DNA from 3 places in the Streptomyces sp. GbtcB7 genome. Region 2 is predicted to be linked to each of the others. Evidence: riboswitches for the same ligand, from Rfam matches in the RefSeq annotation. Region 2 holds a riboswitch; each other region holds the start of a gene.

What was found. A riboswitch is a leader RNA that binds a small molecule or an ion and turns the genes downstream of it on or off. The one in region 2 is predicted to bind cyclic di-AMP.
Positions count from the first base shown of each region.
Region 1: it holds a riboswitch for cyclic di-AMP, as region 2 does, so the genes downstream of both, KVT44_RS04775 (M23 family metallopeptidase) here and KVT44_RS49135 (M23 family metallopeptidase) in region 2, are expected to answer to the same signal.
Region 3: it holds a riboswitch for cyclic di-AMP, as region 2 does, so the genes downstream of both, KVT44_RS42870 (transglycosylase family protein) here and KVT44_RS49135 (M23 family metallopeptidase) in region 2, are expected to answer to the same signal.

Region 1 covers NZ_JAGXJM010000002.1:437,570-441,714, forward strand. Annotated here, with positions in the region: gene KVT44_RS04775 (M23 family metallopeptidase) at 83-847, opposite strand; cyclic di-AMP (ydaO/yuaA leader) riboswitch at 860-1,020, opposite strand; gene KVT44_RS04780 (pitrilysin family protein) at 1,327-2,715, opposite strand; gene KVT44_RS04785 (pitrilysin family protein) at 2,712-4,052, opposite strand.
Region 2 covers NZ_JAGXJM010000053.1:13,267-17,411, forward strand. Annotated here, with positions in the region: gene KVT44_RS49130 (aldo/keto reductase) at 1-843, opposite strand, end outside; gene KVT44_RS49135 (M23 family metallopeptidase) at 902-1,939, opposite strand; cyclic di-AMP (ydaO/yuaA leader) riboswitch at 1,951-2,108, opposite strand; gene KVT44_RS49140 (PP2C family protein-serine/threonine phosphatase) at 2,365-3,477, opposite strand; gene KVT44_RS49145 (hypothetical protein) at 3,669-3,860, opposite strand; tRNA gene KVT44_RS49150 (tRNA-Met) at 4,012-4,085, opposite strand.
Region 3 covers NZ_JAGXJM010000037.1:1,569-5,713, forward strand. Annotated here, with positions in the region: gene KVT44_RS42860 (cytochrome P450) at 1-1,243, shown strand, start outside; gene KVT44_RS42865 (transglycosylase family protein) at 1,400-2,422, shown strand; cyclic di-AMP (ydaO/yuaA leader) riboswitch at 2,561-2,769, shown strand; gene KVT44_RS42870 (transglycosylase family protein) at 2,774-3,484, shown strand; gene eno (phosphopyruvate hydratase) at 3,822-4,145, shown strand, end outside.

The DNA of each region.
Region 1 (4,145 bases), on a different contig from region 2:
GAAACGACGAAGCCCCGGCTGGAGGGAGCCGGGGCTTCGGAAGTGTTGACGCCGGTCGTCAGACGTTCGGGGTGTGCGAGCGTCAGACGTTCACGCCGTGCGAGCGGAGATAGGCGACCGGGTCCATGTCGGAGCCGTACTCCGCCGTCGTACGGGCCTCGAAGTGGAGGTGCGGCCCCGTGGTGTTCCCGGTCGAGCCGGAGAGGCCGATCTGCTGGCCCGGGGTGACCGTCTGCCCCACGGAGACACCGATGGACGACAGGTGGCCGTACATCGTGTAGGTGCCGTCGTGCATCTTCAGGACGATCTGGTTGCCGTACGCGCCACCCCAGCCGGCCGTGACGACCGTGCCGGAGCCGACCGCGTGGACCGAGGTCCCGGAGGCGGCGTGGAAGTCGACGCCCGTGTGGCTGCCGGAGGACCAGAGGCTGCCGCCGGTCTTGTAGCCGGTGGAGATGTACGAGCCGGTGATCGGCAGGACGAAGGTGTTGAGGCGCTTGCGCTCGGCGGCGCGGGCGGCACGCTCCTTGGCCTCGCGCTCCTTCTTCGCCTCCTCGGCGGCCCTCTTGCGCGCGGCTTCTTCGGCCTTCTTGCGCGCGGCTGCCTCGTCGGCGGCGCGCTGCTGGGCGGCGGCCTGCGCGTCGATCTGGGCGGCGACGTTGTCGCCGAGGGTGACGGCCTGGGTCAGCCCGGTCTGCTCGACGGAGGCGTCCGCGGCGAGTGCCGGGGCGGCCAGGGTTCCGATGACACCGGTGGTGGTGAGCGCGGCGACGCCGACAGCGTTCGTGGTGGAGCGCTTCACGCGGCTCGGACGGCGGTGTTTCCCGGGGCCACAGGTGAACGCCATGTAGGGGCTGATCCTTTCCTTCCCTCTCGCCTACCGGGTTAGCTGACGGGTTCGGAGCAGGAAGGTCTCCTACGGACCCCCTCCAGGGAGGGCGTCCGATTCACCCCAGGGACTACGTGTGGGTCCCCGGCTCCCCTGGCTCGCGCCGTACGGGGACTCGGCGATGACTGTCCGGTGCCGCGGGCGCGGCGCACTGCCTGACGAACAGCCGCACCGACGCTAGACGGGGCGTCTTTCAATCAACAAACGGATCACGGCTTTTGTAGTGCATGCCACAGGGCAGACAGGCAACCTCCCTACCAATACGGACATCTTGGGGATGAAGTCCGAGCGAGAACCCGAGCGGAAATCCGATCAAAAAGGGGCCCGGGCGACTCTTCAGTCACCCGGGCCCTACGGAGTCACGCTCGTCCGCTCCGCGTGCGGCTCGGCTTACAGCCGGCCCCCACTGAGCCGCTGAACCTCTACTCCGTGAACCTCTACTCCGCCGAAACGACGGTCACTTCACCGATTCCGAGGGCCTTGACGGGCTCCCGGATCTGCGCGGCGTCGCCGACCAGGACGGTCACCAGACGGTCCACCGGGAAGGCGCTCACGGCGGCCGCGGTGGCCTCCACGGTGCCGGTCGCGGCGAGCTGCTGGTACAGCGTCGCCTGGTAGTCGTCCGGCAGGTACTGCTCGACCTGGTCCGCGAGCGTGCCCGCGACGGCCGCCGCGGTCTCGAACTTGAGGGGCGCCACCCCCACCAGGTTCTGTACGGCGATGTCGCGCTCGGCGTCCGTCAGGCCCTCTGCCGCGAGGGTGCGCAGTACCTTCCAGAGGTCGTCGAGCGCGGGGCCGGTGTTCGGGGTGTCCACGGAGCCGCTGATGGCGAGCATCGCGATACCGGTTCCGTCCGGCGCGGCGCGCAGGACCTGGCCGAACGCCCGCACACCGTAGGTGTAGCCCTTTTCCTCGCGCAGGACGCGGTCCAGGCGCGAGGTGAGGGTGCCGCCGAGGCAGTACGTGCCGAGCACCTGGGCGGGCCACACACGGTCGTGCCGGTCGGCGCCGACACGGCCGATGAGCAGCTGCGTCTGGACCGCGCCGGGGCGGTCCACGATGATCACACGGCCGGTGTCGTCGGCGGCCACTGACGGCACGGGGCGCGGCTCGGCGGACGAACCGGTCCAGTCGCCGAGCGTCTCGGCGAGCAGCGCGTCGAGGTCGACACCGGTCAGGTCGCCGACGATCACGGCGACGGACGTGGCGGGACGTACGTGCTTGTCGAAGAAGGCGCGTACGGCCGCCGAGTCGATCTTCTGGACGGTCTCCTCGGTGCCCTGGCGCGGGCGCGACATGCGCGAGGTCGCCGGGAACAGCTCCTTGGAGAGCTCCTTGGCGGCACGCCGGGCCGGGTTGGCCGTCTCGTGCGGGATCTCGTCGAGCCGGTTGCGCACCAGCCGCTCGACCTCGCTCTCCGCGAACGCCGGTGCCCTCAGGGCGTCGGCGAGCAGCCCGAGCGCCTTGGGCAGGCGCGAGACGGGCACTTCGAGCGACAGCCGTACGCCGGGGTGGTCGGCGTGCGCGTCGAGGGTGGCGCCGCAGCGCTCCAGCTCGGCGGCGAACTCCTCGGCGGAGAGCTTGTCGGTGCCCTCGGAGAAGGCGCGCGCCATGATCGTGGCGACGCCGTCGAGGCCCGCGGGCTCGGCCTCCAGCGGCGCGGCGAGCAGCACCTCGACGGCGACGACCTGCTGGCCGGGGCGGTGGCAGCGGAGCACGGTCAGGCCGTTGTCCAGCGTGCCGCGCTCGGGCGCCGGGAAGGCCCAGGGCTTGGGCTGACCCGCCTGGGGCTGCGGGTGGAAGTCCATGGTGGCGAGCTCGGTCACTTCGCCGCCTCCTCGTCCTCTTCGGTGGTGTCGGCGGCGACCGGCTCGTACACGAGCACCGCGCGGTTGTCGGGGCGCAGGCGGGCCTTGGCGACCTCCTGGACCTCCTCGGCCGTGATGTCCAGGACGCGCTGTACGGCCGTCAGGGCGAGTTGCGGGTCGCCGAACAGGACGGCGTACCGGCACAGTTCGTCGGCGCGGCCCGCGACCGTGCCGAGCCGGTCCAGCCACTCGCGCTCCAACTGGGCCTGGGCGCGCTCCATCTCCTCGTCCGTGGGGCCCTCCTCGGCGAACCGGGCGAGCTCCGCGTCGACGGCGGACTCGATCACCGGGACCTCGACGTCACCGGACGTCTTCACGTCCAGCCAGCCCAGGGAGGGCGCTCCGGCGAGCCGCAGCAGGCCGAACCCGGCCGCGACGGCGGTGCGGTCGCGGCGTACGAGCCGGTTGTAGAGCCGGGACGACTCGCCGCCGCCGAGGATGGTGAGCGCCACGTCGGCCGCGTCGGCCGCGCGCGTGCCGTCCTCCGGGAGCCGGTAGGCGGCCATCAGGGCGCGCGCCGGGACCTCCTCCTCGACGACCTCGCGCAGCTGCTCGCCGATGACCTCGGGCAGCGAGCCGTCGCGCGGGGCGGGCTTGCCGTCGTGCCCGGGGATGGAGCCGAAGTACTTCTCGATCCAGGCGAGCGTCTGCCGCGGGTCGATGTCCCCGACCACGGAGAGCACCGCGTTGTTCGGCGCGTAGTAGGTGCGGAAGAAGGCGCGGGCGTCCTCCAGGGTCGCCGCGTCCAGGTCCGCCATCGACCCGATCGGGGTGTGGTGGTACGGGTGGCCCTCGGGGTAGGCGAGCGCGGTCAGCTTCTCGAAGGCGGTGCCGTAGGGCACGTTGTCGTAACGCTGGCGGCGCTCGTTCTTGACGACGTCCCGCTGGTTCTCCATGGACTCGTCGTCGAGTGCGGCCAGCAGCGAGCCCATGCGGTCGGCCTCCAGCCAGAGGGCGAGCTCCAGCTGGTGGGCGGGCATCGTCTCGAAGTAGTTGGTGCGCTCGAAGCTGGTCGTTCCGTTCAAGGAGCCGCCCGCGCCCTGCACCAGTTCGAAGTGGCCGTTGCCCTTCACCTGGCCGGAGCCCTGGAACATCAGGTGCTCGAAAAGGTGAGCAAGGCCGGTACGGCCCTTGACCTCGTGCCGTGAGCCGACGTCGTACCAGAGGCACACCGCCGCGACCGGGGTCAGATGGTCCTCGGAGAGCACCACGCGCAGGCCGTTGGCCAGGCGGTGCTCGGTCGCTGTCAGGCCGCCGGAGCCTGCCTCAGCTGTGGCCGTGTGACCCATGGGCATGTACGTCCCTTCGATCGCGGAAACTGCAGAATTCCTGCCGGTCCTGCCACTGTATGCAAGCGCGCCGACAGGTGGCGAAGTTCCCGCACCTCG
Region 2 (4,145 bases):
GATGGGCGCCGCGACCGTCGGCCGGGCGGCGAGCCAGGCGAGGGCGACCGTGGCGACCTCGGCGTCATGGGCCCCGGCGACCTCGTCGAGGGCGGCCAGGACGCGGATGCCGCGCTCGGTGTCGAGGTGCTTGCGCGCGCCCTCGGCCCGCGCGGAGTCGACCGTCGTACCCGGGCGGTACTTGCCGGTGAGGAAGCCGGACGCGAGCGCGAAGTACGGGACGGCGGCCAGGCCGGTCCGGGAGGCGACCTCCTGGAGCGGGCCCTCGTAGGTGTCTCGCGAGACGAGGTTGTAGTGGGGCTGGAGGGCGACGTAGCGCGCGAGGCCCTCGCGGTCGGAGAACTCCACGGACTCCGCGAGCCGCTCGGCGGAGATGTTGGAGGCGGCGATCTCCCGGACCTTGCCGGCCCGGACCAGTTCGTCCAGCGCGCCGATGATCTCCTCGACCGGCACCGAGGTGTCGTCGAAGTGGGTGTAGTAGAGGTCGATGTAGTCCGTGCCGAGGCGGCGCAGCGAGGCGTCGGCGGCGGCCTTGATGTTCGCCGGGGACAGGCCCTTGTACTCGGGGTGGGTACTGACCTTGGTGGCGAGGACGACGTCGGAGCGGTTGCCCCGCGCGGCGAACCACTTGCCGATGATCGTCTCCGACTCACCGCCGGTGTGGCCGGGGATCCACGCGGAGTAGCCGTCGGCGGTGTCGACGAAGTTGCCGCCCCCGGCCGTGTACGCGTCGAGCACGGCGAAGGACTGCGCCTCGTCGGCGGTCCAGCCGAAGACGTTGCCGCCGAGGGAGAGCGGGAAGACCTCGAGGTCGGAGGAGCCGAGCTTGCGTAGAGAAGTCATGCCTTATTTCAACAGCCGTACCGGATTGCCATATTCCGCACACGGCCCCCGGGAACGATCAGGGGTTCAGGCCCTTGCTGTGCAGCCACGCCATCGGGTCGATCGCGCTGCCGCCACCCGGGTGAACCTCCAGGTGCAGATGCGGCCCGGTCACGTTGCCGGTCGCGCCCACGCGCCCGATGACGTCGCCGGTGGCCACCTTCTGTCCCACGCTGACGCTGATGGACGACTGGTGGCAGAACCACAGCTCCGTGCCGTCGTCGAGGGTGAGGATGGTGCGGTAGCCGTACGAGCCGGCCCAGCCCGCCTCCGTGATCGTGCCGCTGTGGATGGCCTTGATCAGCGTGCCGGTGGGGGCCGCGAAGTCGAGGCCGGTGTGATAGCCGGAGGACCACATGGAACCGGCGTCACCGAAGCGGGAGGTCAGGGTGTACGAGGAGGTCGGCAGCGAGTAGCTCTTGGCGAGCTCGGCGAGGCGCGCGGCCTCGGCCTTCTGCCTGGCGTCCTCGTCCGCCTTCTTCTTCGCGGCGGCGACCTTGGCCTCGGCGTCGTCCTTCTGCTGGGCGGCCAGCGCGACCGCCTTCTTCGCGGCGGCGGACTCGGCGGCGTCCTGGGCCGCCTTGTCGATCTGGTCCTGCTGCGACTCGGCCTGCTGGATGATGCGGGCGCGCAGCGCCTCGCCCGCGTCCGTGTTGCCCTGCGCGGCGTCGGCGCTGGTCACACCGGCGCTGGTGAGCGGGGTGGCGGAGCCCTTCGGCGTGCTGGAACCGCCGTCGGATATCAGCGCCTTGGCCGATTCGGTGACCGAGGAGAGGTCGGGCAGCGAGATGGAGACCGGCGGCTTGCCGGGCGCTGCGGTGGCCATGCCGCCCGCGCCGACGGCGGCGATGACGCCGACACCCAGGACCGTGGAGCTGCGGGCGAGTCCCCCGCCGCGCTGCTTGGAGACGCGGTGCCGGCCGCGGAGGGGACGGATGGAATCCTCGGTGGGGTTCCACTCCTCCCAGGGGCCCTCGTCCTTGCCGTAGGCGTAGCCAAAAGTCTGGGTGTCGTTCGGCGGGAACGAAGTGGGCTGGGCGGGCCGGTTGGACGCCACGTGGGCGTGCTCCTTTCCTTCCTTCTCGCCTACCGGGTTAGCTGACGGGTTCGGAGCAGGAAGGTCTCCTACGCGCGTCAACCCACGGTGTCTCCACCGTGAAAGACGCTCGATTCACCCCAAGTTGGTGGTTCCCCGGTTCCCTCGCGGGATTCGGCGCGTGCGCACGGAGCCGACTCTTGTGACGGCTGGGACGACCGCGCTGCGTTATCGAACGTTAATAGACGCGGGTACCGGATTCCAAGCTGTTCGTACTGATCATTAACCACTTTTGGCCAGGACTTACCGCCCATGACCGGCGGAAATCGGGCGAGTTGGCCGCGCCTCCCTACCTGGCGGTTATTTGACGGTGTGTCAGTCGTTATGCGGAGGGGCATCGACCGATCACCCCTCGTGACATCGATCAAGAACGCCCCTTTCCGTGGCTACGGTCGCCGTACGGCGAGCAGTGCCATGTCGTCCGTCAGGGCGCCGCCCGTGTGCCGTCGGGCCTCCTCCACAAGGGTGGCCAGCAGGGAGTCGGGGCCGGGGAAGGTCCGTCCGGCCAGGCGCGCGGCCGGATCGTAGAAGCGCCCCTGCGCGTCGCGGGCCTCGGACAGTCCGTCCGTGTGGAAGAGGAGCGTGGCCCCGTGCGGGAACTCCGTCTCCTCGGCACGGTCCGGCCAGCTGCCCAACTCGCCCATGCCGAGCGGCAGTGCGGGGTTCGCGGCGGCGAGCGTGACCAGCGTTCCGTCCGCGTGCAGAAGCAGCGGCGGCGGGTGGCCGCGGTTGACGATCCTTACGAGGCCGCCCTCGTGCGTGATCTCCGCGAGGACGGCGGTGGTGAACCCCTCGAAGGCGTCGAGGCCCTCGCGCCGGGTGCCCTCGCGGGCCAGCGCCCGCTCCAGCCGCTGCGCGACCGCCTCCGGCGTGGCCTCCTGCTCGGCCGCCTCCCGGAACGCCCCGATGACCACCGCGACGGCGGCCACCGCGTCCATGCCCTTCCCGCGTACGTCGCCCACCACCAGCCGTACGCCGTGCGGGGAGTCCTGCACCGCGTACAGGTCGCCGCCGATGAACGCGCCCGCCTGCGCGGCCTCGTAGCGCGCCGCGACGTCGAGGCCGCCGATCCGCTGGTCGGGTTCCGGCAGGACGGCACGCTGGGCCGCCTCGGCGATCTGGTGGGCCGAGGCGAGTCGTTCGTCGGTGCGGCGGACGAGGATGTTGATGAGCACGGCCAGCACTCCGACGGTCGCCACGGTGGCGACCTCCGTGAGCGCGTCCACCTTGAAGACGATGCCGAGCCGGATGTGGATCGTGAGCACCGCGACGAGCGCCGTGACGCCGGTGAGCACGGTGCCGCGCAGCGAGAAGAGCGGGGCGGCCACGAGTGGCGCGGCCGTGAAGAGGGGGCCCGCGGTGAAGGCCATCGGGGTGAAGTAGTCGTAGAACGCGCCGAGCAGGATGAGCAGCGCGGGCAGGACCCGGACGAGGCTGCGCGCGCAGGAGATCCGGCTCCGGTCCGCCTCGGCCGGGCGGGGCACCGGCTCGTCCCCCAGCCCCGGATCGGGCACGGGGTCCCCGGGCAATCGCCCACCGGACCGGTCGTACTGCTCGTCACATGGCTTCTCGTACGGCTCGCCGTACGGATCCTCGGCCCGATGCGCGCCTCCTTGCTGCTGCCCCACCCGTCCAGGCTTCCCGGCACGGGGGCGGGGGGCGAGCGGTGAGGGGCCGACCGGGGGACGCGTCAGTCCGAGGCCGACCACCGGACGCCGCCCGCTCCGCCGCGCTCGTGGTGGTGCCCGGCCGGGGCGACGACGGTCCCGCCGTCCGGCACGAAGTCATGACCGTCGTGACAGGCCCCGAGGAACAGCGCGCACACGGCGAGCAGCAGCGCGAGCGCCGGCGCGCGCCGGACCAGCCACCAATGACAACTCATAGTGAGCGGAAGACTACAGAAAGTCGGGTAGGCAGGGAAAACCGGGGCGGGACGGCAAACGGGAAAACCGGGCGGCAGGAAAACGGGAACGGTGAACGGGAAAAAACCAAGGGCCGGAACTCGTTTCCGAGTTCCGGCCCTTGGCCTTCAGTAGCGGGGACAGGATTTGAACCTGCGACCTCTGGGTTATGAGCCCAGCGAGCTACCGAGCTGCTCCACCCCGCGTCGTTGAAATTAGTGTACGCCATCCGCGGGGCCCGGTTCACCAGGCTTTTCGCGGACGAC
Region 3 (4,145 bases), on a different contig from region 2:
CTTCACCTGGGAGTTCGCCAGCGATCCCTACCCCGCGTACGCCTGGCTGCGGGAGCACGCCCCCGTGCACAGGACGCGGCTGCCGAGTGGGGTCGAGGCCTGGCTGGTGACGCGGTACGCGGACGCCAAGCAGGCGCTCGCCGACGCGCGGCTCAGCAAGAATCCGGCGCACCACGACGAACCCGCCCACGCGAAAGGGAAGACGGGTATTCCGGGGGAGCGCAAGGCCGAGTTGATGACGCATCTGCTGAACATCGACCCGCCGGACCACACCCGGCTGCGGCGGCTGGTCTCGAAGGCGTTCACGCCGCGACGGGTGGCCGAGTTCGCGCCGCGCGTGCAGGAGCTCACCGATCAACTGATCGACCAGTTCGCGGCGAAGGGTTCTGCGGATCTGATCCACGAGTTCGCGTTCCCGCTTCCCATTTACGCCATTTGCGACCTGCTGGGCGTGCCCCGCGAGGACCAGGACGACTTCCGGGACTGGGCGGGGATGATGATCCGGCACGGTGGCGGACCGCGGGGCGGGGTCGCACGGTCGGTCAAGAAGATGCGCGGGTATCTGCTCGAGCTCATTCACAAGAAGCGGGAAGGTCTTCCGGATACGCCCGCGCCCGGTGAGGACCTCATTTCGGGCCTCATCCGCGCCTCCGACCACGGCGAGCACCTCACGGAGAACGAGGCCGCCGCCATGGCCTTCATCCTGCTCTTCGCCGGGTTCGAGACGACCGTCAATCTCATCGGCAACGGCACGTACGCCCTCCTCACCCACCCCGAGCAGCGCGCGCGTCTCCAGCAGTCCCTCGCCGCCGGTGAACGCGGACTCCTCGAGGCCGGCGTCGAGGAACTCCTCCGTTACGACGGGCCCGTGGAACTGGCCACGTGGCGGTTCGCCACCGAGGCCGTGTGCATCGGCGGTCAAGGCATCGCGCCCGGCGACCCCGTCCTCGTGGTCCTCGCGGCTGCGGACCGTGACCCCGCGCGGTTCGAACGGCCGGACACGCTCGACCTCTCCCGCCGTGACAACCAACACCTCGGCTACGGCCACGGCATCCACTACTGCCTCGGCGCCCCGCTCGCCCGCCTGGAGGGCCAGACCGCGCTCGCCACCCTTCTCACCCGTCTCCCCGACCTTCAACTCGCGGGAGATTCGGCCGATTTGCGCTGGCGCGGCGGGCTCATTATGCGCGGATTGCGCACGCTTCCAGTGGAGTTCACGCCTCCGGTACCGGTCGCGCGATAGCGGGCGACCTTACACCTATCGGCGCTCAAACCTGACGCGCACTCAACTCTGTGATCTTCACGTGATCTACGCTGCATCGACTTGTGACAAGCGTTCGGGTGCGGATACGTTCACTCGTCAACGCGACTCACACGTCGCGTAGTCACCTGCTGTCACGTGAAAGGCTTCCGCATGCTCTCCGGGAACGGCCGCCATCGTCGCCCCCGTCAGGCCCCGGCCCTCATCGTCGCGGCAGGAGTGACCGGATCCGCCATCGCGATCCCGTTGCTCGGTGCCACCAGCGCGAGCGCGGCCGACGGCACCACGTGGGACCGGGTCGCCGAGTGCGAGAGCGCCGGCCAGTGGAGTGCCGACAGCGGCAACGGGTATTACGGCGGGCTCCAGATCAGCCAGGCGGACTGGGAGAAGTACGGCGGCCTCACCTACGCGTCGAGTGCCGACGAGGCCAGCCGCTCGCAGCAGATAGCCATCGCCGAGAAGCTCCTCGACGACCAGGGCCTCACCCCCTGGCCGACCTGTGGACCGCTCTCCGGGCTGAGCAAGAACTCGGGCGACATCCTGGTCGACACGGGCGTGGCGAACGACTCGTCCAGTACACCGGATTCATCCGGTTCATCTGATTCGTCCAGTTCGTCCGTGACGTCGACTCCGTCCGTCTCTTCCGGCTCGAAGTCCGATTCGTCTTCGTCTGGCTCGTCTTCATCCGGTTCGTCCTCGAAGTCGACCGGGGGCGCGGCCGAGAACACGACGAAGGCCGACACCAGCGGCGACGCCCAGGGGGCGGACGGCTCCGACACGGAAACGACGAAGAGCGACAACTCGGGCAACTCCGGCCAGGGCGGCGACTCTTCCGGTACGTCCGAGAACGCGACGACCGGTGCGGGGCGCCACCGTGGCGGCACCGCGGACGAGAACACCACCGACAGCGCCGTGGACGGCCGTAGCGACGACTCCTCCGGGCGGCACGCCTCGCGCGGCGCAGGCGCCTCCCGTGATGTCGTCGACGGCTCCTACGTCGTGCGCGCCGGAGACAATCTCTGGACCATCGCGGACGCCCTTGACCTCGAAGGCGGATGGGCCGAGCTGTACGACGCGAACAAGAAGACGGTCGGCGTCGACCCGAACCTCATCCTCCCCGGTCAGAGCCTTGCAGTTGGTGCCGAATCGGGCGAAAAGTAGGGGCAGTTCGCGTCATGGTTCGCTGGGTAATGTCCGGTTTGGTGCGAGTGAGAGATGGATCTCAAAGGCCCTGATCGTCTTTGGAATTCAGCCGATCGCCTGCTTACGGTCATGACCGCTCGCCACAGCGGGCCCCGACGGTCGTCAACGCCGAATCCTGCCAACGGCCGTACGGGAACAGTCGACGCGTCAGCGCCGTAGGCAGGAGCGGGGGACCCAAGGTAAGCGCCGCGCCCGGTAGTTGACCGGGAGCGGCTTGGGGTGAAGCCGAGCGCTCAGAGCGCACGGCCGGGCACTCACCCGCCCGAACCCGACAGCTCACCTCGCAGGCGTCGGTGAGGGGATCTCTCCATGCTGTTTTCCAGCAAGGGCAAGCACCGCCGTCCGTCCAAGGCCACTCGGGTCGCCACGCTCGCCGGTGTCACCGGTGTCGCCATCGCCGCTCCGCTGATGGCGGTCGGCAACGCCTCCGCCGCCACCGCCTCCCAGTGGGACGCCGTCGCCCAGTGCGAGTCCGGCGGGAACTGGTCCATCAACACCGGCAACGGCTACTACGGCGGTCTGCAGTTCTCGGCCTCCACCTGGGCCGCGTACGGCGGCACCGCGTACGCCGCGACTGCCAACCAGGCCTCCAAGTCCCAGCAGATCACCGTCGGCGAGAAGGTCCTCGCCGCGCAGGGCAAGGGCGCCTGGCCGACCTGTGGCACGGGCCTGTCGAGCGCCGCGTACACCGGCGGTGCGAGCGCCCCGTCGACCTCGTCCTCCTCGAACGGCTCCTCGTCGAACAGCTCGCCGAGCACCAGCACCGCCACCCGCTCGACGGACACCGCGGCCTCCCGTTCGGCGTCCCGCCCGGCCGCCAAGAAGACCGTCTCCACTCCGACCGGCAAGAAGGTCAAGAAGGGTGACGGCGAGTACAAGGTCGTCAAGGGCGACAGCCTCAGCTCGATCGCCGAGAAGAAGAAGGTCAAGGGCGGCTGGCAGCAGCTGTTCAAGCTGAACAAGGACATCGTCGACGACGCCGACTTCATCTACCCGGGTCAGCAGCTGCACCTCAGCTGATGATCGGCAGCTTCACCCCAGCTGAATGACAGGTCCCTCATAAAAGGGGTCTCCACACTGGAGACCCCGGTGAGGGCCACCCCCGTCCCCACGGGCTCCCCGCTCCGGTGCGTGTTCCCCCGTACGCACCGGAGCGGGGTTTTTCGTATCCAGCGTTTCGTACCGAGCGTTTCGTACCCGGATTTCCGTACCCGTTTTTGTTCCGTTCTGGAACAATGTGTACGTTCACTTCTGCCCAAGGGGTGGGCGACCGGCTGGCCGATCCCCCCGGGGCGGTTAGGCTCATGTCGCGAAGCCATCACAGGCTCCGCGTACCCGCGTCACATCCCAGAAGGAGATGCTCGTGCCGTCCATCGACGTCGTCGTAGCCCGGGAAATCCTGGACTCCCGAGGCAACCCCACGGTCGAGGTCGAGGTCGGCCTCGACGACGGCAGCACCGGTCGTGCCGCCGTCCCGTCCGGCGCCTCCACGGGCGCCTTCGAGGCCATCGAGCTCCGTGACGGTGACCCCAACCGTTACGGCGGCAAGGGTGTCGAGAAGGCCGTCCTCGCCGTCATCGAGCAGATCGGCCCGGAGCTCGTCGGTTACGACGCCACCGAGCAGCGCCTGATCGACCAGGCGATGTTCGACCTGGACGCCACCGACAACAAGGGCTCGCTC